DNA from 3 places in the Streptomyces sp. NPDC012827 genome. Region 1 is predicted to be linked to each of the others. Evidence: riboswitches for the same ligand, from Rfam matches in the RefSeq annotation. Region 1 holds a riboswitch; each other region holds the start of a gene.

Region 1 (10,412 bases):
GCCGCCGCTGGTGGCCGAGGCGACGCGTGCGGCGAAGGAGGAGGCACCGGACCCGAAGGCCACTCCCTTGACCTTGGTGTAGTCGCCGTTCTCGATCCAGCCGACGTTCATTCCGCCGTCACTGGTCCATTCGGTCTCGATCCCGGAACCCCAGGCGATCGTCTCGGCCTCCTGGCGGACGTACGGATCGAGTGGGCCGGCCTGCGGGGCACCCGTGCTCGTCATGTTGATGGTCGGAATGGTGCCGTCGGCGTTGTAGGAGAACTTCTCCACGGCTACCGAGCGGGTGAAGCCACCTCCGCCCGGGAGGGCGCCGTTGTGGTAGAAGAAGTACGAACTGCCCTTGAAGTCCACGATGCCCGGGTGGTTGGTGAAGCTGTTGCCCTGCGCGGGCATGACTGTTCCCCGGTAGGTCCAGGGTCCGGTCGGGCTCGGTGCCGTGGAGTAGGCGATGAACTCCTGGCAGCACCTGGCCGCGTACACCAGGTAGTACAGACCGTTCCGCTTGTAGGCCCACGGCCCTTCTTCGTACAGCGTGGGACGGTCGGGGTTGCCGGTGCGGGTGCCGAATCCTGAGGTGGTGAGCGGGATCTTGGTGGGGCTGCCCGAGTAGGAGGTCATGTCGGCGTTCAGCTTGACGTACCACAGGTTGGGGTTGCCCCAGTAGAGGTAGGCCTGACCGTCGTCGTCGATGAAGACGGTCGGGTCGAACTCGGTGTTCTCCAGCAGCGGGCGGCCGAGGGCGTCCCGGAACGGTCCGGTGGGGCTGTCCGCCACCGCCACGCCGATGGCGAAGGCACCGGTCGCCCGGACCGTCACGGGCACGTACCAGTAGAACTTGCCGCCCCGTTCGACGGCCTGGCCCGCCCACGCGTTGGCGCCCGCCCAGCTGAAGGTGTTCAGGCTGAGCGGTGCGCCGTGGTCGGTCCAGTTGACCATGTCGGCGGAGGACCACACCCGCCAGTCTTTCATCACGAAGGAGGAGGTGGAGCCGTCCTCGTCGTGCCCGGTGTAGAGGTAGACCCGTCCGTTGTGCACCAGCGGGGACGGGTCGGCGGTGTAGACGTGCTGCACGATCGGGTTGTCGGCCCTGGCCGCCGTGGGATGCACCGCGGCAGGAAGGACGGCGAACGCCACCATGAGGATCAGCACCCAGGTTGCCCGGGCGAGTCTGGTACCGGTGGCGGGTGGTCTCGCTGCGGTCGGGTGAGCCGTTGGCCTGCGGACGTCGCTACTGGACATGGTGTGGCCCTTCCTGGTGCTGCGGGTCGGGGGTTGAGCAGCCGGTCAGACGCGGGGAGGCCGTTGTCCGAAGTGTGGTTCCATGCCCACTTCGGTTTCACGGTCGTTCGGTCGAAGGTGCCGACGCGGGTCCGTGGGGTCACCTGGCCGGGTGGGGGCGGCAGGACAGGGCCGGGATACGGCGTGTCCCGGGCGCCGCCTACGCATTGGACGACGGGCCGGCCGCGCCAGGCCTGACAGGAGGAGCACGGCCGCGCGGTACGGGCGCGGGCGTGGGCATGGTGCGGGTGACGTCACACGAAGCTCCAGGAGGCGATCGGGCACTAAGGCCAGGTACACCCTTCCAAGTCCGGCATTCGGCGTGTGGGGGACGGCATGTACGCCATGCGAAAGCCGCTTCAGCCAGGTCACGTTCGATACTGCGAACGTAAATCGAACCTTCGAACGTCATGGATGGTAGGAGTCGAGAGCGGACAGCACAAGATCCCTAGAAGCCGCATCTCAACCCAGTGTGATCGCTCAGTTCTTCCGGTAAGGAAGAGTGGTACGCGGCAGTCGACGCCGGACCCGTTGCGGACGCCGGGTTGTCATCCGACCGAAGAGGGCTTTGCCGCACGCGCTATGCTGCGAGCGCCCCGCGGGGGAAGTCCGGTCGAAGTCCGGCGCTGACCCGCAACGGTGGACGGAGCCCAAGTCGTGGCGCCGTGAGCCCGATTACCCGCGGTGGTGAAGGCCCCTGTCGAATCGCCGTGGACTGCGAGAGGGTGCTGCGCAGGGCGCCCCGCGTCCCGGGCTGCTCCTTTGCTCGTGCAGGTGCACGGCCCGAGCGAAGGCGACCCGCCGGTGGTCACACCCCTGGAACGCACACCCGCGCCGTCATTCCCCACGGGACGCAGCGGGGCCGAGCCCGCGCGGTCCAAGCGCGTGTCCCTGCCGTTTCTCCTTCTCGTCCTCTGCGTCGGACTCCTGCTCTCCGTCGTGTGCGGGGCCGGGATGGGAGCCTCGGGACTGTCCTGGGGCGAGGTGCTGCGTTTCCTGTGGGCCGGGCTGACAGGCGGCGCCGTATCGCCGGACGAGGTCCCGGCTTACACGATCGTGTGGGAACTGCGCTTTCCGCGAGCCGTGCTGGCCGCGGTCGTCGGAGCCGGCCTGTCGGCCATCGGAGTCGCCGTACAGGCCATGGTCCGCAACGCCCTCGCCGACCCGTTCGTCCTGGGCATCTCCTCCGGCGCGGCCGTCGGTGCCAATGCCGTCCTCCTCTTCGGAGCCTTCGGCGCTCTCGGTCTGTGGGCTCTGTCCACGGCGGCCTTCCTCTCCGCGCTCCTCGCCATGGCGCTGGTCTACGCGATCGCCCGCACCGCTGACGGCCTGACCCCGCTGCGGCTCGTGCTGACGGGCACGGCGATGTACTACGGCTTCTCGGCCGTCACCACGTTCATGGTGTTCGCGGCAGAACGCGGCGAAGCGGCCCGCTCCGCGATGATGTGGCTGCTCGGCAGCCTCGGCGGAGCCAGCTGGGCCTCCGTGCCGATCGCCGCGGGAGCCGTGCTCGCCGGACTCACCCACCTGACGGTGTCAGCGCGTCGCCTGAACGCGCTGGCGATGGGGGACGAGACCGCGGCCGCCCTGGGGGTGGACGCGGGGAGGCTGCGCAAGGAGCTGTTCCTGGTCTGTGCCGCCGTCACGGGGGCCGTGGTCGCGGTGAGCGGTGCGATCGGTTTCGTCGGCCTCATGGTGCCGCACGCCGCACGGATGCTGGTCGGCGCGGACCACCGCCGGCTGCTGGCGGTCGCACCCCTCGCCGGAGCTGTTCTGCTGATCTGGGTGGACATCCTTTCGCGTGTGGTGCTCGCGCCCGTCGAGCTGCCGGTGGGCGTGGTGACCGCCGCCATCGGCGTCCCGTGCTTCGTCCTGCTGATGCGCCGCCGCTCCTACACCTTCGGAGGCAAGTGATGCGGATCGACATCGACGCGCTGACGGTCGAGGTCGCCGGCGCGCGGCTGGTGTGCGAGGCCACGCTCCGTGCCGACGGGGGTCAGGTCGTCGGCCTCGTCGGCCCCAACGGCAGCGGGAAGTCCACCCTGCTGCGCTGTGTCTACCGCGCTCTGCGCCCCTCGGCGGGCACGGTCCGGCTCGGTGGGGAGGACGTGCACTCCCTCAGCGCGCGCGAGGGCGCCCGCCGATTGGCCGCCCTGCCCCAGGAGGCCCTCACCGAGTTCGACTTCACCGTCGCCGAGGTCGTGGCCATGGGGCGGCTGCCGCACCAGCGGTCGGTGGCCCGGGCCACCGACGAGGACCGGAAGGCGTGCGAGGCCGCGCTCGTACGGGTCGGCGCCGGCCACCTCGCGGACCGCGGTTTCCTCACCCTCTCCGGCGGCGAGAAGCAACGGGTCCTGATCGCCCGGGCGCTCGCCCAGCAGCCCCGCGTCCTGGTCCTCGACGAGCCGACCAACCACCTCGACATCGCCCAGCAGCTGGAGGTCCTGGCCCTCGTGCGCGGCTGGGGGTCCCCCCGGACGGAGTCTGGGGGAGGCCTGACCGTGCTCATGGCACTGCACGACCTCAACCTCGCCGCGCTCCACTGCGACCTGCTCTACGTCATCCAGAGCGGCCGGATCGTCGCCTCCGGCGCTCCGCACGACGTGCTCACGCCCGCGTTGCTGGCCGAGGTGTTCGGCGTACGGGCGCACCGGGTGCCGCATCCCGAGTCCGGCGTCGTGCAGTTGCTCTTCGACCGTCTTCCGCCCTCCCGTCCCACCTCTTGAGGAGTCATCGCCACCATGCCGAACCACGTACGTCCCGCCGCGCTCGCCCTCGCCGCCGCCCTGGTGCTCACCGGTTGCGGCGCGCAGGTCACGCCGGAGAACGGCGAGGGGGGTGCCAAGGCGCGCGGCGGGCACTACCCGGTCACCGTCGAGAACTGCGGCCAGAAGAAGAGTTTCGACAAGGCGCCCCAGCGCGTGGTCACCAATGACGTCGGTATCACCGAGATCATGTTCGCGCTCGGACTCGAGAACCGCATGGCGGGCTACGTGATGCCCGACGACCGGGGGGACCTCACCTCCGTTCCCTGGAAGGACGCGTACCAGAGGACGACGTGGCTCTCGAAGAAGACGATCAACAAGGAGCTGGTGCTCGACGCCCGTGCCGATCTGGTCTTCGCGGGCTGGAACTACGGCTTCAACGAGGGCGAGGGCTTCAGCCCCGCCGAGCTGGAGAAGGTGGGCATCGACTCGTACGTGCTGAGCGAGTCGTGCCGCAACGGGCAGGGGAAGGCCCGCGGGGTGATGCCGCCGCTCGAAGCGCTGTACACCGACCTGCGGAACCTGGGGAAGATCTTCGACGTCGAGGATCGCGCGGAAGCCCTCATCGCGGACTTCGAGAAGACGGTGGCCGAAGCACAGGCGAAGGCCCTGAAGGGCGCTGACCGTCCGCGCGTCTTCCTCTACGACGACGGGCAGGACAAGCCGCTGACCTCGGGCCTGTACGCCGGGCCGCACGACATCATCACCAAGGCGGGCGGCGATCACGTCATGAAGGACCTCAAGGACAGCTGGGCGACGGTCGGCTGGGAGACGGTCGTCGAGCGCGACCCCGAGGTGATCGTGATCAACGACTACGGTGACACCACCGCGGAGCAGAAGCGCACGTTCCTGAAGTCCTATCCGCCGCTCGCCGGCGTCTCGGCCGTGAAGAACGACCGGATCGTCGTCCTCGACTACGCGGAACTGGTGGAGAGCCCGCGCAACCCCGCGGCCATCGCCTCACTCGCCGCGGACCTGAGGAGATTCGCCTCGTGACCTGACGGACGCAGACTCCCCGGCCGCCTCACGCCGACGGCGGTGCGGCGCGGCCGGGCAGGCCCGGGCCCTCGGAGCGCGTCCCATGTGGGCAACACTTCGCCCGGCCGGTAGGGAACCAGCCGGGCGGAGTGCCGCACGTCCCGCGTGTCCGGAGGGTGGTGCTACCTCTTGCGGGCCTTGCTCACCAGGAACGCCACCCCGACGATGACGACCAGGGCGATGACGATGATCCAGAAGGGCGGAGTGCCCTCGCCGGCGCCCTTGGCCAGGAACTGGCCGTACGACATGCTGTCCTCCCGTTGCTGTTGATCGATTTCGGTGCCTAGTTCAGGACGCTGGTCGCGGCCTTCTCGCCCAGTTCGCCAGCCCCGTATCCGACGGCGAAGCAGGTGGCGCCGACAGCCAGTCCGCCCACGCCTGCGGTGGGTGCGCTGGCAGCGACGGCGGCCGCGCCGCACCCGGCTTCGGCGGCGGCACCCGCCGCCAGGCCGACCCCGGTGGCCAGGGCGTCCTTGTAGTTGCCCTCGGACACGTCCTTGGCCATGCTGCCGATGTCGTACATGTCGAAGCCCTTGCCGACCGCGTCGAAGAAGGCCAGCCCGGACGGGTCGATGCGGTTGACGGGGTCGCCTTCGGCGTAGAGGTAGGGGTTCTTCTCCTGGCCGGAGGGGTCGGTGCTGGTGAAGCGGCCGATGTTGGGGTCGTAGTAGCGGGCGGCGAAGTGGTAGAGGCCGGTGGCGTCGTGGTAGCCGCCGGCGAACTGGTAGGGCTGGGGGACCTGTTCGGCGGTCCCGGCGCGCTGGACACCGCGGGGGCTGTAGGAGTACGAGTTGACCTTCGTGCCGGCCTCGTCGGCGAGCGCCACGACCGAACCGAGCGCGTCGGTGAGGTAGTAGTAGGACTTGCCGCCGGTCGTCATGGAGTTCAGGGTGCCCCCGGGTTCGCGGTTGAACCCCATGTCGACTCCGCCGAGGCTCTTCGCGGAGAGGCCGAGCGGCCCGTTGTGGAAGAACGTGTCGCCGAGCTTGATCCGCTCACTCTGGTCCGTCGAGCCGTACTGGCCGGTGTAGGTCTTGCCGCCCACGGTGATCGACGTCATCTGGGAGTAGTCGGACCAGGTCTCGCCGGTGCGGGTGCCCTCGGGGGTGGAGGCGCCGGCGGTCTCGTTGCCGACCTTGTCGTACGACCAGTTCGTGGCGACGCCGTTCTTCGCGGTGATCTGCTGGGCGTCGTTGACCGTGTAGGTGGTGCCGCGGGGGCAACCGGGGTCGACGCCCTGGGAGGTGAGGTTGCCGGCCAGGTCGTAGCAGTACTGCCAGGACGAGTTGAGGGTGGTGCCCTTCTCCTCCTTCGCGTAGGAGAACCGGCCCGCGCCGTCGTAGGTGTACGTCGTCCTCATCCCCGCGACCGCGTCCGTGCGGGTGCGGATCTTCCCGCCGTCCTTGAGGGGGGTGGTGGTGCTGGCGTCGTGGTCGTAGCCGTAGGTGTAGGCGAGGTCGACCAGCGTGCCCTTGGGCGATGTCGTCCGGATCCGCTCCGGACGGCTCGACTTGTCGAGCGTGACCTCCTGGGCGGTCCCGCCCGGGTACGTGGTCTTCGTGCGCGTGTCGTTGTTGTCGTACGTGTACGTGGTGACCTTGCCGGTCGGGTCCTTGAGCTGCGTGAGCTTGTTGACCGCGTTCCAGGTGTAGTCGGTCAGGCCGGCCGGGTCCTCGTACGTGTCCACGTTGCCGGCCGGGGTGTAGGTCAGACGGGTCTGCGAACCGTTCTGCAGGGTCCGGACGGTCTCACGCGACAGCGGGTCGAAGGCATAGGCGGTGACACCCGTGCCGTCCGAGCGCAGCGTGAGGTTCCCGTCTCCGTCGTAGGAGTAGCTGACCGTGGCGTAGCCGGAGGTGTCGACCTTCACGATCCGGTCGCGGTGGTCATAGGTGTAGAGGGTCGTGACCCCCCGGCCGTCCTTGGAGGAGGCGGGCCGCCCCAGGTCGTCGTAGGTGTACGTCGTCACGCCGAGCGGGGCCGGGGGAGTGACCTTGATCAGGTTGCCCTTGGCGTCGTACGTGAAGGACGTGGAGACCGACTTGGTCGAGGACATCTTCGTCGTGACCTTGCAGCGCTGGCCCTCGAAGCCGCCGCAGGTCGGCGTGGCGGGGTTGTAGTCGAAGGACTGGGTTCCGCCGCCTGTGCCGGTCACGGCGACCGACTTGGTGTTGCCCGCCGTGTCGTACGTGTAGTCCGTCTTCTCCCCGTCGACGGTGGTCATCGAGCCGGGCAGGTCCGCGCCCGAGAGCGTCTGATAACCGGCCACGGCGGCAGTGGCTCCGGTGGGCAGCTTCGCCGAGGTGAGGTTGTTGCGGGTGTCCCAGCCGTACGTGGTCACATTGCCACCGGTGCCGCCGACGCCCATCGCGTCCGTCGCGGTCTGCACGTTGTTGTTCCCGTCGAAGGTCTTCGAACGGGAGTGGCCGAGTGCGTCGGTCACCTTGGTGACCTTGCCCTCGCCGTCGTGCTCGTACTTCGTGGCGTGCTGCTCGGGGTCGGTGACGGTCGTCGTCCCCGCGTCCCAGGGATAGACGCCGGTGTAGGCGTAGGTGTAGGTGGGGCCGGTGTGTCCGGAGGCGCCGGTCTGGGTCGCCCGCAGCATGGAGACGACCCGGTTCTCGGAGTCGTAGGCGAAGACCGTCACCCGCCCTTCCGGGGTCGTGACCTTGGTGATCCTTCCATCGGCGTCGAAGGCGTAAGAGGTGGTCTTGCCTTCGGTGTCCGTGGTGCGCGAGAGGTTGCCGCCGGCGTCGAGGTCGAAGACGGCGGTGCGGCCGGTGTGGTCCTTGGCCTGCCACTGGTTCGGGTACGTCTTGAGCAGGTCGATCCAGCGGCCCGAGCGCGTCTCGGTCAGCTTGAAGCCCTTGTGCTCGCCGGTCTCGTCGTGCTGGTCGACCGTGATCGTGCCCTTGTTGCGGTCGGTCACCTTCGTCAGCGTCCCGTTCGCGTCATAGGTGTCCTTCACACCCGACTTGCGATGGGTGAGTGTGTAGGTGCCGTCGGCGTTCTCCTTCAGGTCCTTCGAGTAACCCTTGGGCGTGGTGAGGGTGCCGTCGGCGTTCTTGGTGAAGGACAGCGAGTCACCCGTCGCGTCGTAGAGGACGACCGAGTTCGTGAAGACGTGCAGGTAGCGTTCGTACTCCTGCCACCAGCGGTCCGACACCTTGCCGTAGGGCCCCTGGAGAGAGTTGTACGTACGGGCCAGGCGCAACTTCTGGCCGACGCCCGCCACTTCGAAGTCGGTCGCGGCCAGCATGAGGTTGCCGTTGGACAGGTTGATCCGCGCGACGAGGGAATCGGTGATGCGGAAGTCCGAGATCTGGTGCCAGGGAATCGAGCCCTGTCCCTCGGGCACCCAGACCAGGGTTCCGGTCTCGTCGGCCGTGCGGTTGGCCGAGACCCGGCCCCCGTTCGACGGGACGCCGCCGGTGCGGACGCGTTCTTCCTGTGCCGCCCGCCAGGCCGCCTCTTCCTTCGACGGCGCCGCCTCGGGCTTGCCGGGCAGGGGCTTGGTCGATCCCACCTTGACCGGCGGGATCTCCAGAGGCGCCGTCTTCTTGCCCCAGACCGAGCCGGCGCCCGGACCGGGCGCGGGTGAGGCGGCGAGCGCCGGCAGCGCGGATGCGCCCAGCGCGAGAGCCGCGACCGCCGCGATCAGTGAGTGTCTTGCCGATATCCGGGCACGCCGAGAAGGCGTGCCGGAAGCACGCGAAGTCATGCACTTCCCCCCACGAGAAGAGATGTCACAGCAGCCCCATCGGCCGCTGGAGCCGCACACGCTGCCACAGCGGCGCTCCGACCGGCCGGGGCCTGCCCCCCATCCCCTCGCACACACGGGCGAGAACAGGTCAAATCCGCGGCCGACCTTTCCCCCTCAAACCATGCCGCAGGGCAACACTTGCCATGGCGCAAGGCACCTCTCGTGAGAGGCAAGCTGACCGGAAACCGTTTTCCGCGAAAGTGGCTGGATCGCTTCCCGTTCCCCGATCAGCCGGCCTCGACGTCTCCGGGGGAAGAACCACCCCACCGGCTCTGCCTGTACGCGGCGGGTCGGGTGAGCTGGAAGCCACTGCACCCGGGCGGTGGACCTCACGGCCTGGTGAGCAAGGCGGGCGGTACGGTCAGGGCGCGTCCACCAGGACGCGGACCGCGGCCGGGGTGCGCGCCATGGTGGCGGGTGCGTACGCGTTGTCGAACCGGAAACCTTCGGCCGCGTCACGGCGCCTCGTACCGGCGCTGGAGCCCGACATCAGCTGCGAGCAGGGGCCGGGATCGGTGTCCGGCAGGCCCAAGTCGTGGCCGAGCTCGTGGGCGACGATGCGGGTCTCGTCGTAGCCCTGGGCGACGGCCTGACTGCCGAGTCCGCCCCGGACCTGGCCACCCGGCCGGACCGGTCCGAGCGTGGCCTGCGGCCAGCCGGTGGTGGCCACGATCACGATCTACGCCCGGGCGCCCGGGGCGGCCTCGACCAGCTTGACGTTGCCGACGCTGCCGTTCCACCCGGCGACCCCGGCCGAGATCACCCGCTCCCAGCCCCCGCCCGGCTGTCGTCGTAGCGGAGTGTGACCTGCGCGGCCGCACGCCGCGCCGTGGTGGGCTCGGCCGCTGACACGGCGTGCGCCGCCGGGACCGCCGTCAACGGCACCGCCGTCCCGGTGTCGGCCATACCCAGCCGTACGTACTGCTTCATTACTGCCCTTCATGTGTCGGGACCGGGCCCGGCGGGGCCGAGAATGCGGAGGCAGGAGGGGCGGGGCCAGGGCGACGCCGCGGTGGGGGCCGGTGGCGCGGGAGTTCATCGGGGGACGCCGGACCGCCCTGGGCGCGCCGGCGGCGCATCCCCTCCTGCGGGGGCGCCGGGGCAGCTGGAGGAGGCCACGGACTGGATCCAGCTCGTGTACGCGGCGGTGGCCGTGTACTGCGAAGCGGACTGACGGTCGCTGGTGGAGGCGACACCGACCACGGCGCCGCCGGCCATCGCGGGTCCCCCGGAGTCGCCGCCGGCCGCGACACCGTCGACGCCCTGCGGACCGAGCGCGCGCGGTACCGCCGTAGTAGTCCGTGGTCGGGCCGGTCACGCGCATGGTGGCGGTCTTCAGGACCGGGACTGGCAGGTGGGTGAAGGTCCCGTGGTCCCGGGCGTCGCCGACGGTCCTGTGGTCCCCGGACGGGGCCGGTTTCAGTCCGCCGCCGGCGCGGACGGTCGGGGCGCGCCGTCGGTGGCGTCCCGGTCGAGCGCTGCGCACGAGGCCCGTTCGGGAGGGGGACGTGCGGCGGGACCCGGAGCGTGGCGGCGGCATTGCGGGGCCATGAAATCCAGCCACC
Region 2 (10,412 bases), on a different contig from region 1:
GGAAGTGCGCTGGTGACAAGGTGTCGAGCCATCCTGGGATGCTCCATTCCAGTGGGGTGCGATGCCGTGGTCGTTCCGACAGCAGGGTCAAATTCTATGGGTACGGGGGCGGGGGCCGTCGTGCGGTCGCCGGCGGGGCGGGGCGGTTCGCCCGGTACGGGACCCGCCGGGCGCCCGTGGCCGCCGGAGCCGTCACCCCTCCGGTGCCTCGACGATCACCAGCGTGCCGTGGCTGCCGGGGCGGACGGCGTGGCGGGTGCCCGCCGGCACCCGGTACATGCCGCCGGGGGCCACCGTCACCGCGGTGTCGTCCACCAGCAGTTCGAGGCGGCCGTCCAGCACCAGGAGCACCTCGGGGGCGCTGTGGGTCTCGGCCGGGAGGGGGCGCCCGTCCATGCGGAGGACCTTCACCCCGGCCGTTCCCACCCGCGCCAGCAGGTGGGAGCTCCAGGCGTCCGGCAGCGCGGACGCCGTCGCCGGCAGGTCGAGCTGGTGCATGGCATACCTCCCCGGCGGCCCGGCCCGCCCGGGTGGGAGGCCGCCCGCGGTGCGTGTCGACGGATACGCCGAGGACGCTACGGGAGCCGGGGCGGCGACGGGTCGACCGTTCGGCAAAATCCGCCGGGCGGGCGGGTCACGCCAGTGAGGTCCGGGCCAGTTCGAGGAATTCCGCCTCGCTGAGGCCCAGTTCGCGGGCCTCCGCCGCCGCCTCGCGGAGGCGGCCGAGCAGGCGGGCGCGGTCGGGGGCGGTGGCGCCGGGGACGATGACGGCGCCGCGGCCCCGGCGGAGTTCGATCAGGCCCTCCTCCCGCAGCCGCTGGTAGCCGCGCAGGACGGTGTGGACGTTGACGCCGAGGGAGTCGGCGAGGTCGCGGGCGGCCGGGAGGCGCTCGCCGGGCGCCGCGGAGCCGTCGGCGAGCGCGCCGCGGACGCAGGCGGCGATCTGGTCGCCGAGGGGGACGGAGGAGGCTGGATCGACCCGGAAAAGCACCGTCAGACCTTCCCATGCCGTGCGGTGAGCGTGTTGAGCAGGGCGGCGGCGGTCCGCGCGTCGGGCACGGTGACCGCGAACTCGCGACCGCCCGCGCGCCGGACCACCAGGGCCTCGCCGGAGCGCAGCACCAGAGCGGTGCGGTGGGCCCGGACCCGGTATCCCCAGCCACCGAAGTCGGCCACCGCGCGCACGTCCCGCGCGTCCGCGCCCTCGATCTCGTCGAGCGGGACACGGAGGCGGGGCCGGCCGGTCACGGCGGGCGCGACGGTCAGGCCGCGCCGGTCGGCCGTGACCCGGACGCGGGCGAGCCCGAGCCCCGCCGCACCGGCCGCCACCAGGAACGGCGCCACCGGCCACCACCCGGCGGTCAGGACGGCCGGGCCCGCCAGGGCCAGGCCCGCGCCGAGCACGGTCAGCGCCGGGGAGCCGGTGTGGCGGGACCAGCCGGCCACCTCGCCCGGGCCGAGCGGCAGCCGCTCGTACGGCTCGCCCTCCGGGGCGGGTGCACCCGGCCGCTCCTCGTCGACCACGAGCCGGCTCACCGCCCACCCGGCGAGCGCGGCGAGGCCGGCGACGGCCGCGCCGGCCACCAGGTGGCCGGGGGGCAGGGTGGCGGGGTCCGGACCGGTCGCGTCCAGGTTGGCGCGGAGCATCAGGACGGGCAGCGCGCCGAGGAATCCGGCCGTCGCCCAGGCGCCGGCGAGCGCGGGCCCGCGGACGAACGCCGTCCAGGCCGCGCCCGCCACGGCCAGCAGGACCGCGCCGGTCACGGCCGTGCCGGTGCGGGAGGTCCAGCCGTCGGCGCGGCCGTCCGCCCCGGAGAAGTGCGTGGCCACGGGGTCCGGCAGCCGCTCCCACCAGAGCGCGAGGGCCACCGCGTACCCGGCGAGGGCGAGCAGGAAGGGCAGGGCGGCCCAGGGCCGGCTGCCCCGGAGGCGTGCTCCCGTGCGGGCGGGGCGGCTCGGTTCGGTCGTGTCGTGGGTCATGGTCTCCCCCTCCTCCGGACCGGACGGCCCGGGCACCTGTTCCACTTGTTTGCACTCTACTAGAACAAGCTCGACGGGCAACCCACTCCACGAACCGGCCCTCCTCCACGGAGGACGGACACCCGCCGACGAGACGAAGCGTCTTGCCCGGGCGTGGACCTTCCCGTACTCTCAAAAAGACGAGACGTCTCGTCTCGTATTCTACGGCCCGGGAGGCGCCCTTGTTCCGTGCACAACTCACCGACGTCACCCGGCGCTTCGACGACCGGGACGTCCACCACCGCACCGTCCTCGACCGGGTCTCCCTCACCGTCCGCGCCGGCGAACGGCTCGGCGTCGTCGGGGACAACGGCTCCGGGAAGTCGACGCTCCTGCGGCTCCTCGCCGGACTCGACACCCCCACCGACGGCACGGTGACCGTCGACGCCCCCGGCGGCCTCGGCCACCTCGCCCAGACCCTCGACCTCCCGCCCACCGCCACCGTCGGCGAGGCCGTCGACCACGCGCTCGCGGAGGTACGGGAACTGGAGCGGGCCATCCGTACCGCCGAGGCCGCCCTCGGCGACACCGGCGACCTCGACGGCTACGCCCGGCTCCTCGCCGCCTACGAGGCGCGGGGCGGCGCCGGTGCCGACCGGCGCGTCGAAACCGTCCTGCGACGCCTCGGCGAACCCGCCCCCCTCGACCGCGCCCGCACCCTGGGCACCCTCTCCGGCGGGCAGCGCTCCCGCCTCGCGCTCGCCGGCGTCCTCGCCGCCGAACCCGAACTCCTGCTGCTCGACGAACCCACCAACGACCTGGACGACGAGGCCGTCGGCTGGCTGGAGGAACGGCTGCGCGCCCACCGGGGCACGGTCGTGGCCGTCTCCCACGACCGGACGTTCCTCGAACGGGTCACCACCGCCGTCCTGGAGGTGGACGAGGACCGCCACACCGTCCGCCGCTACGGCGACGGCTACGCCGGCTACCTCACCGGCCGCGCCGCCGAACGCACCCGCCGGCAGCGCGCGTACGAGGAGTGGAAGGCCGAACTGGCCCGCCACACCGCGCTCGCGGACACCCACATCGACCGGTTCTCGGCGATCCCCCGCAAGGCCCCCGCCTCCTTCAGCGGGGCGGGCGCCTTCCGGGCCCGGTCCCGGGCGCACGGCGCGATGAGCCGCATCCGCGCCGCCCGCGAACGGCTCGCCCGGCTCACCGCCGACCCCGTGCCGCCGCCCCCGGACCCGCTGCGCTTCCACGCGGACCTGACCGGCGAGGGCGCGGCCGTCGACCTGACCGGGGTACGGGTGAACGGCCGGCTCCGGCTCGACGCCCTCCACCTCGAACCGGGCGAACGGCTCCTCGTCACCGGCCCCAACGGCGCCGGCAAGACCACCCTCCTGAAAGTCCTCGCGGGCGAGATCACCCCGGACGCGGGCACGGTGCGCGCACCCGGCCGGGTGGGACTGCTGCGGCAGGACACGGCCCCGCCCACCGACCCCCGTACGGTGAGCGAGGCCTTCGGAGAGGGCCGCGAGGAGGAGCTGCTCCGCCTCGGCCTGTTCCCCGCCCGGGACCTCGCGACCCCGGTCCGGCTCCTGTCGGCCGGACAGCGCCGCAGGCTGGAGCTGGCCCGCCTGGTGACGGAACCGGCCGACCTGCTGCTCCTGGACGAGCCCACGAACCACCTGTCACCGGGACTGGTGGAGGAGTTCGAGGCCGCGCTCGCGGCCTACCGGGGCACGCTGGTCGTGGTCACCCACGACCGCCGGCTGCGGGCGTCCTTCCCGGGCCGCCGGCTCGCCCTGTCACCGGACCGCACCCTCACCCACCGGTGAGCCGGGACCCGGTCCCGCGCGAGGACGCCGGCCGGGCACCGGGACGCGCGCACACCGCGCCGCTCCCGGTCCCGGCCCGGCCGGCCTACGCCTCGTCCCCCGAACCCTCCAGGTCACCCTCGGTCTCCAGGAACACCTGGCGGAGGGCGGCCAGCGTCTCCGGGTCCGGCTTCTCCCACATGCCGCGCGACTCCGCCTCCAGGAGACGCTCCGCGATGCCGTGCAGCGCCCACGGGTTGGCCTCCTTGAGGAAGGCCTGGTTCTCCGGGTCGAGCACGTACTCCTGCGTCAGCTTGTCGTACATCCAGTCGGCGACCACGCCGGTCGTGGCGTCGTACCCGAAGAGGTAGTCCACCGTCGCCGCCAGCTCGAACGCGCCCTTGTAGCCGTGGCGCCGCATCGCCTCGATCCAGCGCGGGTTGACCACCCGCGCCCGGAAGACCCGCGACGTCTCCTCGACCAGCGTGCGGGTGCGGACCGTCTCCGGGCGGGTGGAGTCGCCGATGTACGCCTCCGGGGCCGTGCCCTTCAGCGCGCGGACGGTCGCCACCATGCCGCCGTGGTACTGGAAGTAGTCGTCGGAGTCCGCGATGTCGTGCTCACGCGTGTCCGTGTTCTTCGCCGCGACCGCGATCCGCTTGTACGCCGTCTCCATCTCGGCCCGCGCCGGACGGCCGCCCAGGCCGCGCCCGTACGCGAAACCGCCCCAGACCGTGTACACCTCGGCGAGGTCCGCGTCCGTCCGCCAGTCGCGCGAGTCGATCAGCTGGAGGATGCCCGCGCCGTACGTGCCCGGCCGCGACCCGAAGATACGGGTCGTGGCACGCCGCTCGTCGCCGTGCTCGGCCAGGTCGGCCTGCGCGTGCGCCCGCACGTAGTTCTGGTCGGCCGGCTCGTCGAGACCCGCCACGAGCCGTACCGCGTCGTCCAGCAGACCGATGACGTGCGGGAAGGCGTCACGGAAGAAGCCCGAGATGCGCAGGGTGACGTCGATGCGCGGGCGGCCCAGCTCCTCCAGCGGGATCGGCTCCAGGCCGTTCACGCGGCGCGAGGCCTCGTCCCAGAGCGGGCGCACGCCGAGCAGCGCGAGCGCCTCGGCCACGTCGTCACCGGCCGTCCGCATCGCGCTCGTCCCCCACAGGGACAGGCCCACGGAGGTCGGCCAGTCGCCGTTGTCCGTGCGGTAGCGCTCCAGGAGGGAGTCGGCGAGCGCCTGCCCCGTCTCCCAGGCGAGGCGGGACGGCACCGCCTTCGGGTCGACCGAGTAGAAGTTCCGGCCGGTCGGCAGGACGTTGACCAGGCCGCGCAGCGGCGAACCGGACGGACCGGCCGGCACGAAGCCGCCGTTCAGGGCGTGCACCGCGTGCGTCAGCTCGTCCGTCGTGGCGGCCAGGCGCGGCACGACCTGCTCGCAGGCGAAGCGCAGCACGGCGGCCACGTCGGGGCCGTGACCGGCGGCGACCCTCTCGACCGCGTCCACGGACCAGTCCGCCGCCTCCATCGCCTCGACCAGCTCGCGCGCCTTCGCCTCCGCCTCGTCGGCGGTGACCCGGGTCGCGGCCGACTCGTCCAGGCCGAGCGCCTCGCGCAGGCCCGGCAGCGCCTGCGTACCGCCCCAGATCTGGCGGGCGCGCAGGATGGACAGCACCAGGTTGACCCGCTCCGGGCCGGCGGGCGCGCCGCCGAGGACGTGCAGACCGTCACGGATCTGGGCGTCCTTGACCTCGCACAGCCAGCCGTCGACGTGCAGCAGGAAGTCGTCGAAGCCGTCGTCCTCCGGCCGCTCCTCCAGGCCCAGGTCGTGGTCCAGCTTGGCGGCCTGGATCAGCGTCCAGATCTGGGCGCGGATCGCCGGCAGCTTCGCCGGGTCCATGGACGAGATCTGCGCGTACTCGTCGAGCAGCTGCTCCAGGCGCGCGATGTCTCCGTACGAGTCGGCGCGGGCCATCGGCGGCACCAGGTGGTCGACGAGCGTGGCGTGGGCGCGCCGCTTGGCCTGCGTGCCCTCGCCCGGGTCGTTGACGAGGAACGGGTAGACGAGCGGCAGGTCCCCGAGGGCCGCGTCGGGGCCGCAGGCGGCGGACAGGCCGGCGTTCTTGCCGGGCAGCCACTCCAGGTTGCCGTGCTTGCCCAGGTGCACCATGGCGTCGGCGCCGAAGCCCCCGTCGTCGGCGCGGGCGGCGATCCACCGGTAGGCGGCGAGGTAGTGGTGGGACGGCGGCAGATCGGGGTCGTGGTAGATCGCGATCGGGTTCTCGCCGAAGCCGCGCGGCGGCTGGATGAGGATCAGCAGGTTCCCGCGGCGCAGGGCGGCGAGGACGATGTCGCCCTCCGGGTTCCGCGACCGGTCGAGGAACATCTCGCCGGGCGGCGGGCCCCAGTGCTCCTCGACGTGCGACCGCAGTTCCTCGGGGAGGGTCGCGTACCAGCGCCGGTAGTCGGCGGCCGGAATGCGGACCGGGTTCCTGGCGAGCTGCTCCTCGGTCAGCCAGTCCTGGTCGTGGCCGCCGGCCTCGATCAGGGCGCGGATCAGCTCGTCGCCGTCACCCGAGACCACGCCGGGGATCTCGTCCTCGGGCCCGAAGTCGTAGCCCTCGGCCATCAGGCGGCGCAGCAGGGCCACGGCCGAGGCCGGGGTGTCCAGGCCGACCGCGTTGCCGATGCGGGAGTGCTTCGTCGGGTACGCGGACAGCACGAGCGCCAGCTTCTTCTCGGCGTTCGGGATGTGCCGGAGGCGGGCGTGCCGGACGGCGATGCCGGCGACGCGGGCCGCGCGCTCGGTGTCGGCGACGTACGCGGGCAGGCCGTCGGCGTCGATCTCCTTGAAGGAGAACGGGACGGTGATGAGGCGGCCGTCGAACTCGGGCACGGCCACCTGCCCGGCCGCGTCCAGCGGCGACAGGCCCTCGTCGTTCTCCTCCCACGCGGCACGCGAACCGGTCAGGCACAGCGCCTGGAGGATCGGCACGTCGAGCGCGGCCAGCGCGCCCGCGTCCCACGCCTCCTCGTCGCCGCCCGCCTGCGCCTCGGCGGGCTTGGTGCCGCCCGCGGCCAGGACGGTGGTGACGATCGCGTCGGCGGTACGGAGGGTGTCGATCAGCTCCGGCTCGGGGGCGCGCAGCGAGGCCACGTACAGCGGCAGCGGCCGGCCGCCGGCGTCCTCGATCGCGTCGCACAGGGCGCCGACGAAGGCGGTGTTCCCGCTCATGTGGTGGGCGCGGTAGTAGAGCACCGCGACGACCGGGCCGGCCGCGTTCCGCGCGGTCCGCTCCAGCGGGCCCCAGGTGGGGGCGGCGGCCGGGGCCTCGAAGCCGTGGCCCGTGAGCAGGACGGTGTCGGAGAGGAAGCGGGCCAGCTGCTCCAGGTTGGCCGGGCCACCGTGCGCGAGGTAGGCGTGGGCCTCGGTGGCCACGCCGATCGGCACGGTGGAGGTGGCCATCAGCTGGGCGTCGGGGGCCTGTTCGCCGCTGAGGACGACCACCGGCTTCCCGGCGGCGAGGACCGCGTCCAGGCCCTCCTGCCAGGAACGGACACCGCCGAGGAGGCGGACGACGACCAGGTCGGCGCCGTCGAGGAGGGCGGGCAGCTCGTCCAGCGGCAGGCGGGAGGGGTTGGCGAAGCGGTACGCGACCGGGCCGTCGGGCGCGGCGGCGTTGGCCGCCCGGGCGCTGAGCAGGTCGGTGTCGGAGTGCGACAGCAGCAGGAGCATGGCGAGCTCAGGCCTTCCTCGGGGTTGTCCGCGCCCCGGGTGGTCGTGTGGGTGGGGGCCTCCCCTGCCCGGACGGAGCCGGGAGCGAGGGGAAGGGAGTTCCTGACTCACCCGTTCCGTCGCCGGTACGGGCTCACAGTGGCGGGACCGCGCCGGATTCTCACCGGGCTTCCTCCCCGGGGTCCTGGGACCCCATGCCGCTTCGCATCCTAGATCGTGCCGCCGGGGCGGCCGAGGGGGCGGCGGAGTCGGCCCGATCACACCACGTGGCCGGGCGGTGCGCCGTGGGTATGCTCGCCGCCATGCCGCCCACCCCACCCCCGGCGCCCGGACCGGGTGAAACCCGCGTACGGGACCGTGGCGACGCCTGCCCCGGAGCGCTGCGCCTGCATCCGGCCGACGACGGCCGCCTGGCCCGGCTCCGGCTGCCCGCAGGACGTTTGACGGTCCGTCAGGCCGCCGTGCTGGCCGACGCGGCGGAGCGCCTGGGCGACGGGCGGATCAGCGTCACCTCGCGCGGCAACGCCGAGCTGCGGGGCCTGGGCGAGGGCTGCGGCACGGAGCTCGCCGCACTCCTGACAGGGGCGGGTCTGCTGCCCTCCCCCCGCCACGAGCGGATCCGCAACATCGTGGCCTCCCCCGCCGCCGGCCTGGACGGACTCGGCACCGCCGACGCCCAGTTGTGGGCGCGCGAACTGGACACGCTGCTCTGCGCGGAGCCGTGGACGGCCGCCCTCTCGGGCCGGTTCCTCTTCGCCCTCGACGACGGCCGCGGGGACATGACCGGGCTCGGCGCGGATGTGACCTTGGTCGCAGTGGCGGACGGAGCGCCCCGGGGCGCCCTCCTGTGGTCCGGCGGGCAGGCCCTCCGGGTCGCCGGGGCGGACGCGCCCCGGGCCGCGGTCGCCGCCGCCGGGGCGTTCCTGGCCGCCGCCCGGGCCGCCGGGACCGGTGCCTGGCGGGTGGCCGAGCTGCCGCCCGGCCACACCCCCGACGTGGCCGGCGCACTCGCCCGGGCCGGGATCCCGGCGGAGCCCGTACCCGCTCCCGCCCTCCCGCACGGGGCACCGCCCGCGCCGGGGCCGCTCGGCGACCACGGCCTGTACGTCCTGGCGCCGCTCGGCCGGCTCACCGCCGCGCAGCTGCGGGGCCTCGCGGACGGCGCCGCCGAGGTGCGGCTCACGCCCTGGCGCGGCGCCGTCGTCGTCACCGACCGGACGGCCGACCGCGCCGCCGACCGGCTCCCGGCCCTCGCGGCCCTCGGGCTGATCACCCGTCCCGACTCCCCGTGGGCGGGCGTCACGGCCTGCACGGGCCGCCCCGGCTGCGCCAAGTCCCTGGCGGACGTACGGGGGGACGCGACGGCGGGGACGGCCGCGGCCCCGGAGCCCGGTGCGGGTGCGGCGCCCGGCACCGGCGAGGCGCACGCCGGCTCCCCCGGCACCGGCGAGGCGCGCGCCGGCTCCCCCGGCCCCCTCCTCCCCGTCCACTTCTCCGGCTGCGAGCGCCGGTGCGGGCACCCGCGCGGCACCTGGGTGGACGTGCTCGCCACCGGTGACGACGCCTACCGGGTGAACGGCGCCCCCACCCCCCGTACCTCCCTGCCCGGCGCGGTCGCCACGGCCCGCACGACCCCGACCCCGACGACGACCACGAGATGAGCGAGAGCACCAGGATGTTCGACTACGAGAAGGACGGGACGGAGATCTACCGCCGGTCCTTTGCCACGATCCGCGCCGAGGCGGACCTCGCGGGGCTGCCCGCCGACGTCGCGCAGGTCGCGGTCCGGATGATCCACGCCTGCGGCATGACCGACCTCGTCCGCGACATCGCCTTCTCGCCCCGGGCCGTCTCCCGCGCCCGCGAGGCCCTGCGCGCCGGCGCGCCGATCCTCTGCGACGCGCAGATGGTCGCCAGCGGCGTCACCCGCAAGCGGCTGCCCGCCGACAACGAGGTGATCTGCGCCCTCTCCGACCCGGCCGTGCCGGGGCTCGCCGCCGAACTCGGCACCACCCGCTCCGCCGCCGCCCTCGAACTCTGGCGCGACCGCCTCGAAGGCTCCGTCGTCGCCATCGGCAACGCGCCCACCGCCCTCTTCCACCTCCTGGAGATGATCGCGAAGGGCGCGCCGAAGCCCGCCGCCGTCCTCGGCATACCGGTCGGCTTCATCGGCGCGGCCGAGTCCAAGGACGCCCTCGCGGAGAACACCCTCGGCCTCGAGTACCTCGTCGTCCGGGGCCGGCGCGGCGGCAGCGCCATGACCGCCGCCGCCCTCAACGCGCTCGCGCACGAAGCGGAGATCCAGGCATGAGCGGCACCACCACCGGCAAGCTGTACGGGGTCGGCCTCGGCCCCGGCGACCCGAACCTCCTGACCCTCGCCGCCGTGAAGGCCATCGCCGAGGCCGACGTCATCGCCTACCACTCGGCCCGCCACGGCCGGTCCATCGCCCGCTCCATCGCCGCCGAGCACATCCGCGAGGACCACGTCGAGGAGCGGCTCATGTACCCGCTCACCGTGGAGACCACCGACCACCCGGGCGGCTACCGGGGCGCCCTGGACGACTTCTACGAGGAGGCCGCGGCGCGCCTCGCCGCCCACCTCGACGCGGGCCGCACGGTCGCCGTCCTCGCCGAGGGCGACCCGCTGTTCTACGGCTCGTACCAGCACATGCACAAGCGGCTCGCGGACCGCTACGACACCACCGTCATCCCCGGCGTCACCTCGGTCAGCGCCGCCGCGGCCCGGCTCGGCACGCCCCTGTGCGAGGCCGAGGAGGTCCTCACGATCATCCCCGGCACCCTGCCGGAGGACGAGCTGGCGGCCCGCCTCGCGGGCACCGACTCGGCGGTCGTGATGAAGCTCGGCCGCACCTTCCCCACCGTGCGCCGCGCCCTGGAGCG
Region 3 (10,412 bases), on a different contig from region 1:
GCCGCGGCCACCGCGCTCGCCGTCTGGGCCGCCGCCCGCGCCGCCGCGCTCCTCGGCGGGCCCGCCGCCCTGGGCCACGGGCCGCACGCCCCCGACCTGCCGTACGCCCTCCTGCCCGCCGGCGCCGCCGCCCTCGCCTTCTGCCTCACCCTCACCGCCCTCGACGGCGGCATCCGCGCCGCCGCCGACGGACTGCCGCCCGGCACCGCCTGGCGCGGCCTCCTCGGCCGCTCCCTCGCCCCGCACACCGTCCACGGCCTCGCCGGACTGATGACGGCCGTGCTCTGGCGCAGCACGTACGGGCCCGTGGCGGCCCTCTTCGTCCTGCTGCCCATCGGCATTTCCTGCTGGGTCTTCGCCCAGTACCACCGCGAGCGCGCCGCCCACCAGGCCACCATCCGCGCCCTCGTCCAGGCCGTCGACATCAAGGACCGCTACACGCGCGGTCACAGCGAACGCGTCGGCCACGCCTCCGTCCTGATCGCCCGTGAGCTCGGCATGCCCGAGGACCGGCTCGACGTCGTACGGTTCGCGGGCATCCTCCACGACGTCGGAAAGCTCGGCGTGCCCACCCGGGTGCTCCGCAAGGACGGCCCCCTCACCCCGGAGGAGCGCCGGATCATCGAACTGCACCCCGAGTACGGGCACGAGATGGTGCGGGGCATCGGCTTCCTCGGGGAGGCGCGGTCCGCGATCCTCCACCACCACGAACGCATGGACGGCACCGGCTACCCCTACGGGCTGCGGGGCGAGGAGATCCCCGAGTACGCCCGGATGGTCGCCGTCGCCGACGCCTTCGACGCCATGACCTCCACCCGCTGCTACAGCCGCGCCCGGCCCGTGCCGGCCGCCGTGGCGGAGCTGGAACGGTGCGCCGGCACCCACTTCGATCCCCGGATGGTCGACGCGCTGGTCCGCGCTCTCGACCGGCACGGCTGGCGGCCCGCCGTCACCGCCGACGAGACCGCCCCGCCCGCCGCGCGGCCGCCCGGCGCCGCCCAGGTGCCCGTGGCGCGCGCGACCGGCCACCAGGACCCCGACCGGCCGGCCCGCCCCGAGAGCCCCCCGGACCCCGGCGAACCCGTGGGCCCGCCCCACCCCGCCGACCCCGCCCGCCACCGGGAACGCGCGTGACACCCGGCGCGGCCGTCCCCCGCGTCCTGCGCGCCGCCGCGCTCCTCCTCGGCCTCGCCGCCCTCGGCGCCACCTTCTGGCACGGCCTCGCCGAACCCGGCACCGCGCTCGTCTTCGGGACCCTCGTCGCCGCCGGAGAGCTGGCCCGCTGGAGCGCGGCCCCCGACGCGGGGGCACCGGCCGAGGACGAGGACCCCGGGGAGAGCGAACCCGCCCCGCTCGGCGCCGCCGGGGCCCTCGCCTACGCGCTGCTGGGCGCCAGCGCCGGCACCCCCACCACCCACGGCGTCCTCCAGACGGTCGCAGTCGTCCTCGCCGGCGCCCTGGCCGGGATCGTCCCGCACATCGCCCGCGGCCGCGGCCCCGGCCGCGACCACCTGGCCCGCCGCGTCCTCACCACCGGCTTCGCCGCCCTCTGCTTCCAGCCCCTCTACAACTCCGGCGTCCTCACCGCACACCTCGGCCAGGGCCCCGCCTACGTCCTCTTCCTCCTGCTCCTGCTCGTCCTCACCGCCCTGTGCGACGCCGTCCTGGCCGCACTCGTCCTGCGCGCCCGTACCGGACACCCGTACGGCTCCGTCCTGCGCGACGAACTGCACGGCCTGCTCGGCATCCGCTCCGCCGTCTGCGCCACCGGCGCCGTCATGGCGCTCGCCGTGGCCGCCGCCGGACCGTGGGCCCTGCCCGTCCTCGCCGTACCGCTCCTGCTCACCCAGGTCTCCCACCGCCGGTACGCGGCCGTGCGCACCGTCAACCGGCAGACCATCGCCTCCCTCGCCCGCGCCACCGAGATCGCCGGCTGCACCGCCCCGGGCCACGCCCACCGGGTCGCCGCCCTCAGCACCGCCGTCGGCCGTGAAATGGGCCTCACCGGCCCCGAACTGACCGTCCTCGAACACGCCGCGCTCATGCACGACATCGGACAGCTCTCCCTCGTCGACCCCGTACCCGGCGGGGCCACCGCACAGCTGCCCGCCGAGGAGCAGCGCAGGATCGCCCTCCTCGGCGGCGAGGTCGTCCGCAGGACCGGCGTTCCCGCCGCCGTCGCCCACGTGGTGGAGCGCCAGGCCGACCCGTACCGCGAGCAGCCCCGGGCCGCCCGCATCGTCCGGGTGGTCAACGCCTACGACGACCTGGTGGGAACCGGTGCCGACGCGGGCGCGGGCGCCGCGCTCGGCGCCCTGGAGCGGCTGCGCCTGGGGACCGCGCGCGACTATCACCCGGATGTCGTCGAGTGCCTGGCCAGGGTTCTGGCACGGGGCGGCGCGGCTGGGGTGACCTCGGCCGCCCCTGGGTAACCCATGGGTAATGAGCGCGCGTCCGACCGGGCATGGTTGGATGCGAACAAGAGGGTGAAGCGACCGGCAGGCGGGAATCGTGAGGATCTTCGGGAAGGTACGGCATCGGCCCTCCGCCTCGTGGCGGCAGGCCACCGACCGCGCGTTCACGCTGATCGGCGACGGCCGGTACGAGGACGCGGGCGCGCTGTTGACGCGAGCGGCGGATCTGGAGCCCTGGCTCTCGGAGTCCTGGTTCAACCTGGCGCTGCTGCACAAGTTCCGGCACGACTGGGAGCAGGCCCGGGCCGCCGGGCTCCGCGCGGTCGCGCTGCTCGACAAGGAGACCGGCGCCCCCGACTGGTGGAACGTCGGCATCGCCGCCACCGCGCTCCAGGACTGGCCGCTGGCCCGCCGCGCCTGGCAGGCGTACGGGCTCAAGGTGCCCGGAGCCGCCTCCGGCACCGGCGAGCCCGCCGGCATGGAGCTGGGCAGCGCAGCCGTCCGGCTCTCGCCGGAGGGCGAGGCCGAGGTCGTGTGGGGCCGCAGGCTCGACCCGGCGCGCATGGAGGTCCTCTCCATCCCACTGCCCTCCTCGGGGCGCCGCTGGGGCGAGGTCGTCCTGCACGACGGCGTGCCGAACGGCGAGCGGACCACCACCGCCGGCCCGTCCTACCCGGTCTTCGACGAGATCGAGCTCTGGGCGCCCTCGCCCGTGCCGACCTGGGTGGTCCTCCTGGAGGCCGCGACCGAGGCCGACCGGGACGCCCTGGAGCAGCTCGCCGCCGACGCCGGCTTCGCCGCCGAGGACTGGTCCTCCTCCGTACGGCTGCTGTGCCGTGCCTGCTCGGAGTCGACCATGCCGAGCGCCGAGGGCGAGGGCGAGCACTCCGACCCCCACGACCACAGCGAACCCGGCCACCCCGGGCCGCTCGGCCACCGCTCGCCGGGCGAGCTGTGGGTGCCCGAGCGCGAGTGCGGCATCGCCGCCCCGGCGGGTCTGGTGCGCGGGCTCCTCGACGGCTGGGTGGCCGACAGCCCCGACAGCCGGGAGTGGCGCGATCTCGAAGAGGTCTGCTGAGCCTGTCGCCGGGGGCCCGTAGGCTGTCCCCCGACGGAATCGGGTTTTCAGGAAGGCGCGGCAGCACATGGCGCAGCAGGAGACGGACGAGCAGATCAACGACGGCTTCGTCGTGGACACGGAGGACTGCGAGGCGCGTGAGCTCGCCCACCGCGAGCGCGGCACCGCGCGGCCGATCACGGTGGTCGGCAATCCGGTCCTCCACAAGGAGTGCCGTGACGTCACCGAGTTCGACGACAAGCTCGCGGCACTGATCGACGACATGTTCGCCAGCCAGAAGGCCGCCGAGGGCGTGGGCCTGGCCGCGAACCAGATCGGCGTCGACCTGAAGGTCTTCGTCTACGACTGCCCGGACGACGAGGGCGTCCGTCACACCGGCGTCGTCGTCAACCCGGTCCTCCAGGAGCTGCCGGCGGAGCGCCGCTTCCTCGACGACTCCAACGAGGGCTGCCTGTCGGTCCCCACCGCGTACGCCTCGCTGGCCCGCCCCGACTACGCGGAGGTGCACGGGCAGGACGCGCAGGGCAACCCGATCAAGGTGCGCGGCACGGGCTACTTCGCCCGCTGCCTCCAGCACGAGACGGACCACCTGTACGGCACGCTGTACATCGACAAGCTCTCCAAGCGCGAGCGCAAGGACGCCCTGCGCCAGATGGAGGAGGGCACCCCGCGCTACGAGACGGTCCCCAACGACTGACCCGTACGCGGTACGTGAGGGGGCCCCGCACTCGTGGAGTGCGGGGCCCCTCACGTACGGAACCGACTAGAAGTCCTCGTCCAGGTCGACCGAGCCCTCCACCGCCACCTGGTAGGCGGACGGGCGGCGCTCGAAGAAGTTGGTCAGCTCCTGCACGCCCTGCAGCTCCATGAACGCGAACGGGTTCTCGGAGCCGTACACCGGCGCGAAGCCCAGCCGCACCAGGCGCTGGTCGGCCACGCACTCGAGGTACGCGCGCATGGACTCGGTGTTCATGCCCGGCAGGCCCTCGCCGCACAGGTCGCGGCCGAACTGGAGCTCCGCCTCCACGGCCTCCCGCAGCATCGCGGTCACCTGCTCCTGGAGCTCCGCGTCGAACAGCTCCGGCTCCTCCTTGCGGACGGTGTCCACGACCTCGAAGGCGAAGTTCATGTGCATCGTCTCGTCACGGAACACCCAGTTGGTGCCGGTCGCCAGGCCGTGCAGCAGGCCACGGGACCGGAACCAGTACACGTACGCGAAGGCGCCGTAAAAAAACAGCCCCTCGATGCAGGCGGCGAAGCAGATGAGGTTGAGCAGGAAGCGGCGGCGGTCGGCCCGGGTCTCCAGGCGCTCGATCTTCTCGACCGAGTCCATCCAGCGGAAGCAGAACTGCGCCTTCTCCCGGATGGAGGGGATGTTCTCGACGGCGGCGAACGCGGCGGCGCGGTCGTCCGGGTCGGGCAGGTAGGTGTCGAGCAGCGTCAGATAGAACTGGACGTGCACGGCCTCCTCGAACAGCTGGCGGCTCAGGTAGAGGCGCGCCTCGGGGGAGTTGATGTGCTTGTAGAGCGTCAGGACCAGGTTGTTCGCCACGATCGAGTCGCCGGTCGCGAAGAACGCGACCAGCCGGCCGATCATGTGCTGCTCGCCCGGGGTGAGCTTGGCGAGGTCGGCGACGTCGGAGTGGAGGTCGACCTCCTCCACGGTCCAGGTGTTCTTGATGGCGTCGCGGTAGCGCTCGTAGAAGTCCGGGTAGCGCATCGGACGCAGGGTCAGCTCGAAGCCCGGGTCCAGCAGGTTCTTCTCGGTGTTCGTCGTGCTCATCACTGGCAGGCCTCGCAGGACTCGGGGTTCTCAAGGGAGCAGGCGAGCGCGTCGGCGTCGGGCGTCGCCTGCTGGACGGGCAGGGTGGTGACCTGGGCGGCGCGGGCGATCCGGGTCGCCGGGCGCGAGCGCAGGTAGTAGGTGGTCTTCAGGCCCTGCTTCCAGGCGTACGCGTACATCGAGCTGAGCTTGCCGATGGTCGGCGTCTCCATGAACAGGTTCAGGGACTGCGACTGGTCAAGGAACGGGGTCCGCGCCGCCGCCATGTCGATCAGGCCGCGCTGAGGGATCTCCCAGGCCGTGCGGTACAGCTCCCGGACCTCGGCCGGCACCCAGCTGAAGCCCTGCACCGAGCCGCTGGCCTCGCGCAGCGCCTCGCGGGTCTGCGCGTCCCAGACGCCCAGCCGCTTCAGCTCGTCCACCAGATAGGTGTTGACCTGGAGGAACTCGCCGGAGAGCGTCTCGCGCTTGAACAGGTTGGACACCTGCGGCTCGATGCACTCGTACACGCCGGCGATCGAGGCGATCGTCGCCGTCGGGGCGATGGCCAGCAGCAGGCTGTTGCGCATGCCGACGGCGGCGATCCGCTCACGCAGCGCGGCCCAGCGCTCGGGCCAGTTGAGCTCCACGTCGTAGTGGTCGGGGTGCAGCACGCCCCGCGCCGTACGGGTCTTCTCCCAGGCGGGGAGCGGGCCGTGACGCTCGGCGAGGTCGGCGGAGGCCTCGTAGGCGGCGAGCATGACGCGCTCGGCGATCCGGGTCGACAGGGCCCGCGCGGGGGCCGAGTCGAAGGGCAGCTTGAGCTGGAAGAAGACGTCCTGGAGGCCCATGGCGCCCAGGCCCACCGGCCGCCACCGGGCGTTGGACCGGCCAGCCTGCTCGGTCGGGTAGAAGTTGATGTCGACGACCCGGTCGAGGAAGGTGACGGCGGTGCGGACGGTCGCGTCGAGCCGCTCCCAGTCGAGGTCGCCGGTGGCCGTGTCCACGAAGGCGCCCAGGTTGACCGAGCCCAGGTTGCAGACGGCGGTCTCGCCGTCGTCCGTGACCTCCAGGATCTCGGTGCACAGGTTGGAGGAGTGGACGGTGTGGCCCGGCTCGGCGGTCTGGTTGGCCGTACGGTTCGAGGCGTCCTTGAAGGTCATCCAGCCGTTGCCGGTCTGCGCCAGCGTCCGCATCATCCGGCCGTACAGGTCGCGGGCCGGCAGCGTCCGGCGGGCCAGGCCCGCGGCCTCGGCCTTGCGGTACGCGGCGTCGAACTCCTCGCCCCACAGGTCCACCAGCTCGGGCACGTCGGCGGGGGAGAACAGCGACCACTCGCCGTCGGCGTTCACCCGGCGCATGAACTCGTCCGGGATCCAGTGCGCGAGGTTGAGGTTGTGCGTCCGGCGGGCGTCCTCGCCCGTGTTGTCGCGGAGCTCCAGGAACTCCTCGATGTCCGCGTGCCAGGTCTCCAGGTAGACGGCGGCGGCGCCCTTGCGGCGGCCGCCCTGGTTGACCGCGGCGACGGAGGCGTCGAGCGTCTTCAGGAAGGGGACGATGCCGTTGGAGTGGCCGTTGGTGCCGCGGATCAGCGAACCGCGGGCGCGGATGCGGGAGTAGGAGAGGCCGATGCCGCCCGCGTGCTTGGAGAGCCGCGCGACCTGGTGGTAGCGGTCGTAGATGGAGTCCAGTTCGTCCTGCGGGGAGTCGAGCAGGTAGCAGGAGGACATCTGGGGGTGGCGGGTGCCGGAGTTGAACAGGGTGGGGGAGGAGGGCAGGTAGTCGAGCCGGCTCATCAGCCCGTACAGCGCCGCCACCTCGTCCACGGCCCGGGTGCTGTCGTCCTCGGCGAGGCCGGAGGCGACGCGGAGCATGAAGTGCTGCGGGGTCTCGATCACCTTGCGGGTGATCGGGTGACGCAGCAGGTAGCGGGAGTAGAGGGTGCGCAGGCCGAAGTAGCCGAAGCGGTCGTCGGCCGCCGGGTCGACGAGGGCGTCCAGGCGCGCGGCGTGCAGGGCGGCGAAGGCGGCGGTGCGGTCCGCGATCAGGCCTTCGCGGTGACCGACCGCGACGGAGGACGAGAAGGAGACGGCGCCCTGGGAGGCGGCCTCGTCCGCGATCGTGACGGTGAGCAGGCGGGCGGCGAGCCGGGAGTACGCCGGGTCCTCGGCGATCAGGCCTGCGGCGGCCTCGGTGGCCAGCTCGCGCAGCTCCGCCTCGTCCGAGGCGGCGCTCCGGCCGCGCAGCGCGGCGGCGGCGACCTTGCCCGGGTCGGTGTCGGGGAGGTCGGCGGTCAGCTCGGTCAGGGTCCGCAGCAGTACGGTCCCGGGTCCGTCGCTCTCGTTACCGTCGCTCTCGATCGCGGTGGCCGGATCGGCGGGCGCGATGGTCACGTGGGGCTCTCCCTCGCTCGGCTCGGGGCCACGGGGGAGGGAAGGCGGGCAGGCGGGCGGCCGTGGGCACACGGGCGCTCCGCGTCCACCGGCCCACTCCACGAGGCCCGGACGTCTGTGGCACCCGGAACGGAAGGACCGGGCGCACCGTCGGCAGGTCCTCGGACTCACCTCGTACGAACAGGTACAAGACACACCGTTGCGGGACAGTTCCGGATTCGCGCCGGATTCCCCTGCGTCGACAGCGAGCATGAGCATACATGTGGGGGGCGCCGCTCGCGGCACCCCCCACATGTTGTGTCCCCGTGTCAGTGCGTGTCGGCGCCGACCTTCGGGAGTTCGGTCTGGACACCGGGGTCGCCGGCGTCGGCCGTGTAGTCCGAGGGGGAGGTCTCGTCGACGCCGTCGGGGGCCTTGACCGCCCGCAGGACGAGGGTCAGGACGACCGTGACGAGGACGTTGAGGACGAAGGCGGTGAGGCCGATGTAACCGATCTCGCCGATGCCCGGGATCTCGGCGGAGGAGCCGCCGAAGTGCTTCTGGGTCGGACTGGCCACGCCGTACGCGGCGGCCGTGCCGTACACCATGCCGACGGCCCAGCCGCCGACGAGCGCCCAGCGGTGGAACCAGCGGGTGAAGAGACCGCCGACCAGGGCCGGGAAGGTCTGGAGGATCCAGATGCCGCCCAGGAGCTGGAAGTTGATCGCGACCGTCTTGTCCATGGTGAGGACGAAGGCGAGCGCGCCGACCTTCACCAGGAGCGACACCAGCTTGGAGACCTTGGTCTCCTGGGCCGGGGTGGCGTCCGGCTTGATGAAGTCCTTGTAGATGTTGCGGGTGAAGAGGTTGGCCGCGGCGATCGACATGATCGCGGCCGGGACGAGCGCGCCGATGCCGATGGCGGCGAAGGCGACGCCCGCGAACCAGTCCGGGAACATGTTCTCGAACAGCTGCGGGATGGCGAGCTGGCCGTTCTTGACCTGGATCCCGGCGGCGATGGCCATGAAGCCGAGGACCGCGAGCAGGCCGAGCATCAGCGAGTACAGCGGCAGGATCGTGGTGTTGCGGCGGATCACCTCACGGCTGCGCGAGGACAGCGTCGCCGTGATGGAGTGCGGGTACATGAACAGCGCGAGCGCGGAGCCGAGCGCCAGCGTCGCGTAGGTCCACTGGCTGGCGTCGCCCGGCACGAGTGCGCCGCGCGGCTTGCCCGTGGCCTCGTTGGTCTGCCCGAACGCCTCCCCCGCCTTGGCGAAGATCTCGTCGAAGCCGCCCAGCTTGATCGGGATGTAGATGATCGCCACCGCGATGACGATGTAGATCAGGGTGTCCTTGACGAAGGCGATGAGCGCCGGGGCGCGCAGACCCGAGGAGTAGGTGTACGCGGCCAGCACGCCGAAGGCGATGAGCAGCGGCAGGTCCTTGATGAACCAGTGCGTGTTCTCGCCGCCGCCGACGCCCATCACGTCCAGGACGGCCTGGATGCCGACGAGCTGGAGCGCGATGTACGGCATGGTGGCGAGGAGACCGGTCAGGGCGACCGCCAGCGACAGGCCCTTGGAGCCGAAGCGGCCCCGGACGAAGTCGGAGGTGGTCACGTACCCGTGCTTGTGCGAGACCGACCAGAGGCGCGGCAGGAAGGTGAAGATCAGCGGGTAGACCAGGATCGTGTACGGCACGGCGAAGAAGCCGGCCGCGCCCGCCGCGTAGACGGCCGCCGGGACGGCGACGAAGGTGTACGCGGTGTACAGGTCACCGCCGAGCAGGAACCAGGTGACCCAGGTGCCGAACGAGCGGCCGCCCAGGCCCCATTCGTCGAGGCTCTGCTCGTTCTCCGCCCTGCGCCAGCGGGAGGCGAGGAAGCCCATGACCGTGACGGCCAGGAAGAAGAAGATGAAGACGGCGAGCGCGACGCCGTTCACGCCGTCCTTCATCGCGCGTCACCCCCCTGCCGGGTGCGGCGGCCACGCTGGTCGTGCTGCCACAGCTTGTACGCGACCATGGTGAGCGCGGTCGAGATCAGCACCCAGAGCATCTGGTACCAGTAGAAGAACGGGATGCCCGCGAGGGTGGGCTCGACCTTCGCGTAGGAGCCCACCCACAGCATCGCGACGAACGGCGCGAACAGGCAGATCCCGATGACCACGCGGAGCGGCGTGATGAGGGGTTGTTTCCCTTGTGTGGTTCTCTGAGCCGTTTCTGGCATGGCGAATTCCCGTCCCCTCGCTGATCACCTCGTAATGCCGAGGAAATCTAGGGGACGGGTCCGCTGTATGGAACCCCTGTCCGGATAACGGATGGGAGAGTGTCAGAGCGCCTTCTGGGCGGACACCCGGGAGGGGGTTTTCCGCCGGGGAGGAAAGGTGAGTGGTCTGGACCGGTGGCGGTGCCGGTTTCAGTCGGTGGGGCGCTTGAGGCGCGCCACGAACTTGTACCGGTCGCCGCGGTAGACCGAGCGCACCCACTCCACCGGCTCGCCCTGCGCGTCCCGCGAGTGGCGGGACAGCATCAGCATCGGCAGGCCCACGTCCGTACCGAGCAGGCCGGCCTCGCGCGGGGTGGCGAGGGAGGTCTCGATGGTCTCCTCGGCCTCGGCGAGGTGGACGTCGTAGACCTCGGCCAGGGCCGTGTAGAGCGAGGTGTACTTCACCAGGGAGCGGCGCAGCGCGGGGAAGCGCTTGGCCGAGAGGTGGGTGGTCTCGATGGCCATCGGCTCGCCGCTCGCCAGGCGCAGCCGCTCGATCCGCAGCACCCGCCCGCCGGCG

The links. A riboswitch is a leader RNA that binds a small molecule or an ion and turns the genes downstream of it on or off. The one in region 1 is predicted to bind cobalamin.
Region 2: another riboswitch for cobalamin. It lies ahead of cobN (cobaltochelatase subunit CobN); the one in region 1 lies ahead of ACFY60_RS27950 (FecCD family ABC transporter permease).
Region 3: another riboswitch for cobalamin. It lies ahead of ACFY60_RS02085 (ribonucleoside-diphosphate reductase subunit alpha); the one in region 1 lies ahead of ACFY60_RS27950 (FecCD family ABC transporter permease).

The regions. Positions count from the first base shown of each region.
Region 1 is NZ_JBIBBY010000014.1:78,026-88,437, reverse strand. Features, by position in the region: gene ACFY60_RS27955 (glycoside hydrolase family 43 protein) at 1-1,110, opposite strand, end outside; cobalamin riboswitch at 1,836-1,983, shown strand; gene ACFY60_RS27950 (FecCD family ABC transporter permease) at 2,098-3,195, shown strand; gene ACFY60_RS27945 (ABC transporter ATP-binding protein) at 3,195-4,007, shown strand; gene ACFY60_RS27940 (ABC transporter substrate-binding protein) at 4,023-5,042, shown strand; gene ACFY60_RS27935 (hypothetical protein) at 5,207-5,332, opposite strand; gene ACFY60_RS27930 (RHS repeat-associated core domain-containing protein) at 5,368-8,805, opposite strand; partial or broken gene ACFY60_RS27925 (snapalysin family zinc-dependent metalloprotease) at 9,209-9,777, opposite strand; partial or broken gene ACFY60_RS27920 (trypsin-like serine protease) at 9,961-10,186, opposite strand.
Region 2 is NZ_JBIBBY010000002.1:365,714-376,125, reverse strand. Features, by position in the region: gene metG (methionine--tRNA ligase) at 1-32, opposite strand, end outside; gene ACFY60_RS05115 (cupin domain-containing protein) at 193-498, opposite strand; gene ACFY60_RS05110 (GntR family transcriptional regulator) at 635-991, opposite strand; gene ACFY60_RS05105 (DUF1648 domain-containing protein) at 994-1,980, opposite strand; gene ACFY60_RS05100 (ABC-F family ATP-binding cassette domain-containing protein) at 2,202-3,800, shown strand; gene cobN (cobaltochelatase subunit CobN) at 3,886-7,509, opposite strand; cobalamin riboswitch at 7,587-7,720, opposite strand; gene ACFY60_RS05090 (cobalamin biosynthesis protein CobG) at 7,800-9,170, shown strand; gene ACFY60_RS05085 (precorrin-8X methylmutase) at 9,185-9,820, shown strand; gene ACFY60_RS05080 (precorrin-2 C(20)-methyltransferase) at 9,817-10,412, shown strand, end outside.
Region 3 is NZ_JBIBBY010000001.1:469,329-479,740, reverse strand. Features, by position in the region: gene ACFY60_RS02110 (HD-GYP domain-containing protein) at 1-1,134, shown strand, start outside; gene ACFY60_RS02105 (HD-GYP domain-containing protein) at 1,131-2,432, shown strand; gene ACFY60_RS02100 (hypothetical protein) at 2,512-3,492, shown strand; gene def (peptide deformylase) at 3,560-4,189, shown strand; gene ACFY60_RS02090 (ribonucleotide-diphosphate reductase subunit beta) at 4,256-5,275, opposite strand; gene ACFY60_RS02085 (ribonucleoside-diphosphate reductase subunit alpha) at 5,275-7,647, opposite strand; cobalamin riboswitch at 7,782-7,912, opposite strand; gene mctP (monocarboxylate uptake permease MctP) at 7,956-9,581, opposite strand; gene ACFY60_RS02075 (DUF3311 domain-containing protein) at 9,578-9,853, opposite strand; gene ACFY60_RS02070 (GntR family transcriptional regulator) at 10,043-10,412, opposite strand, start outside.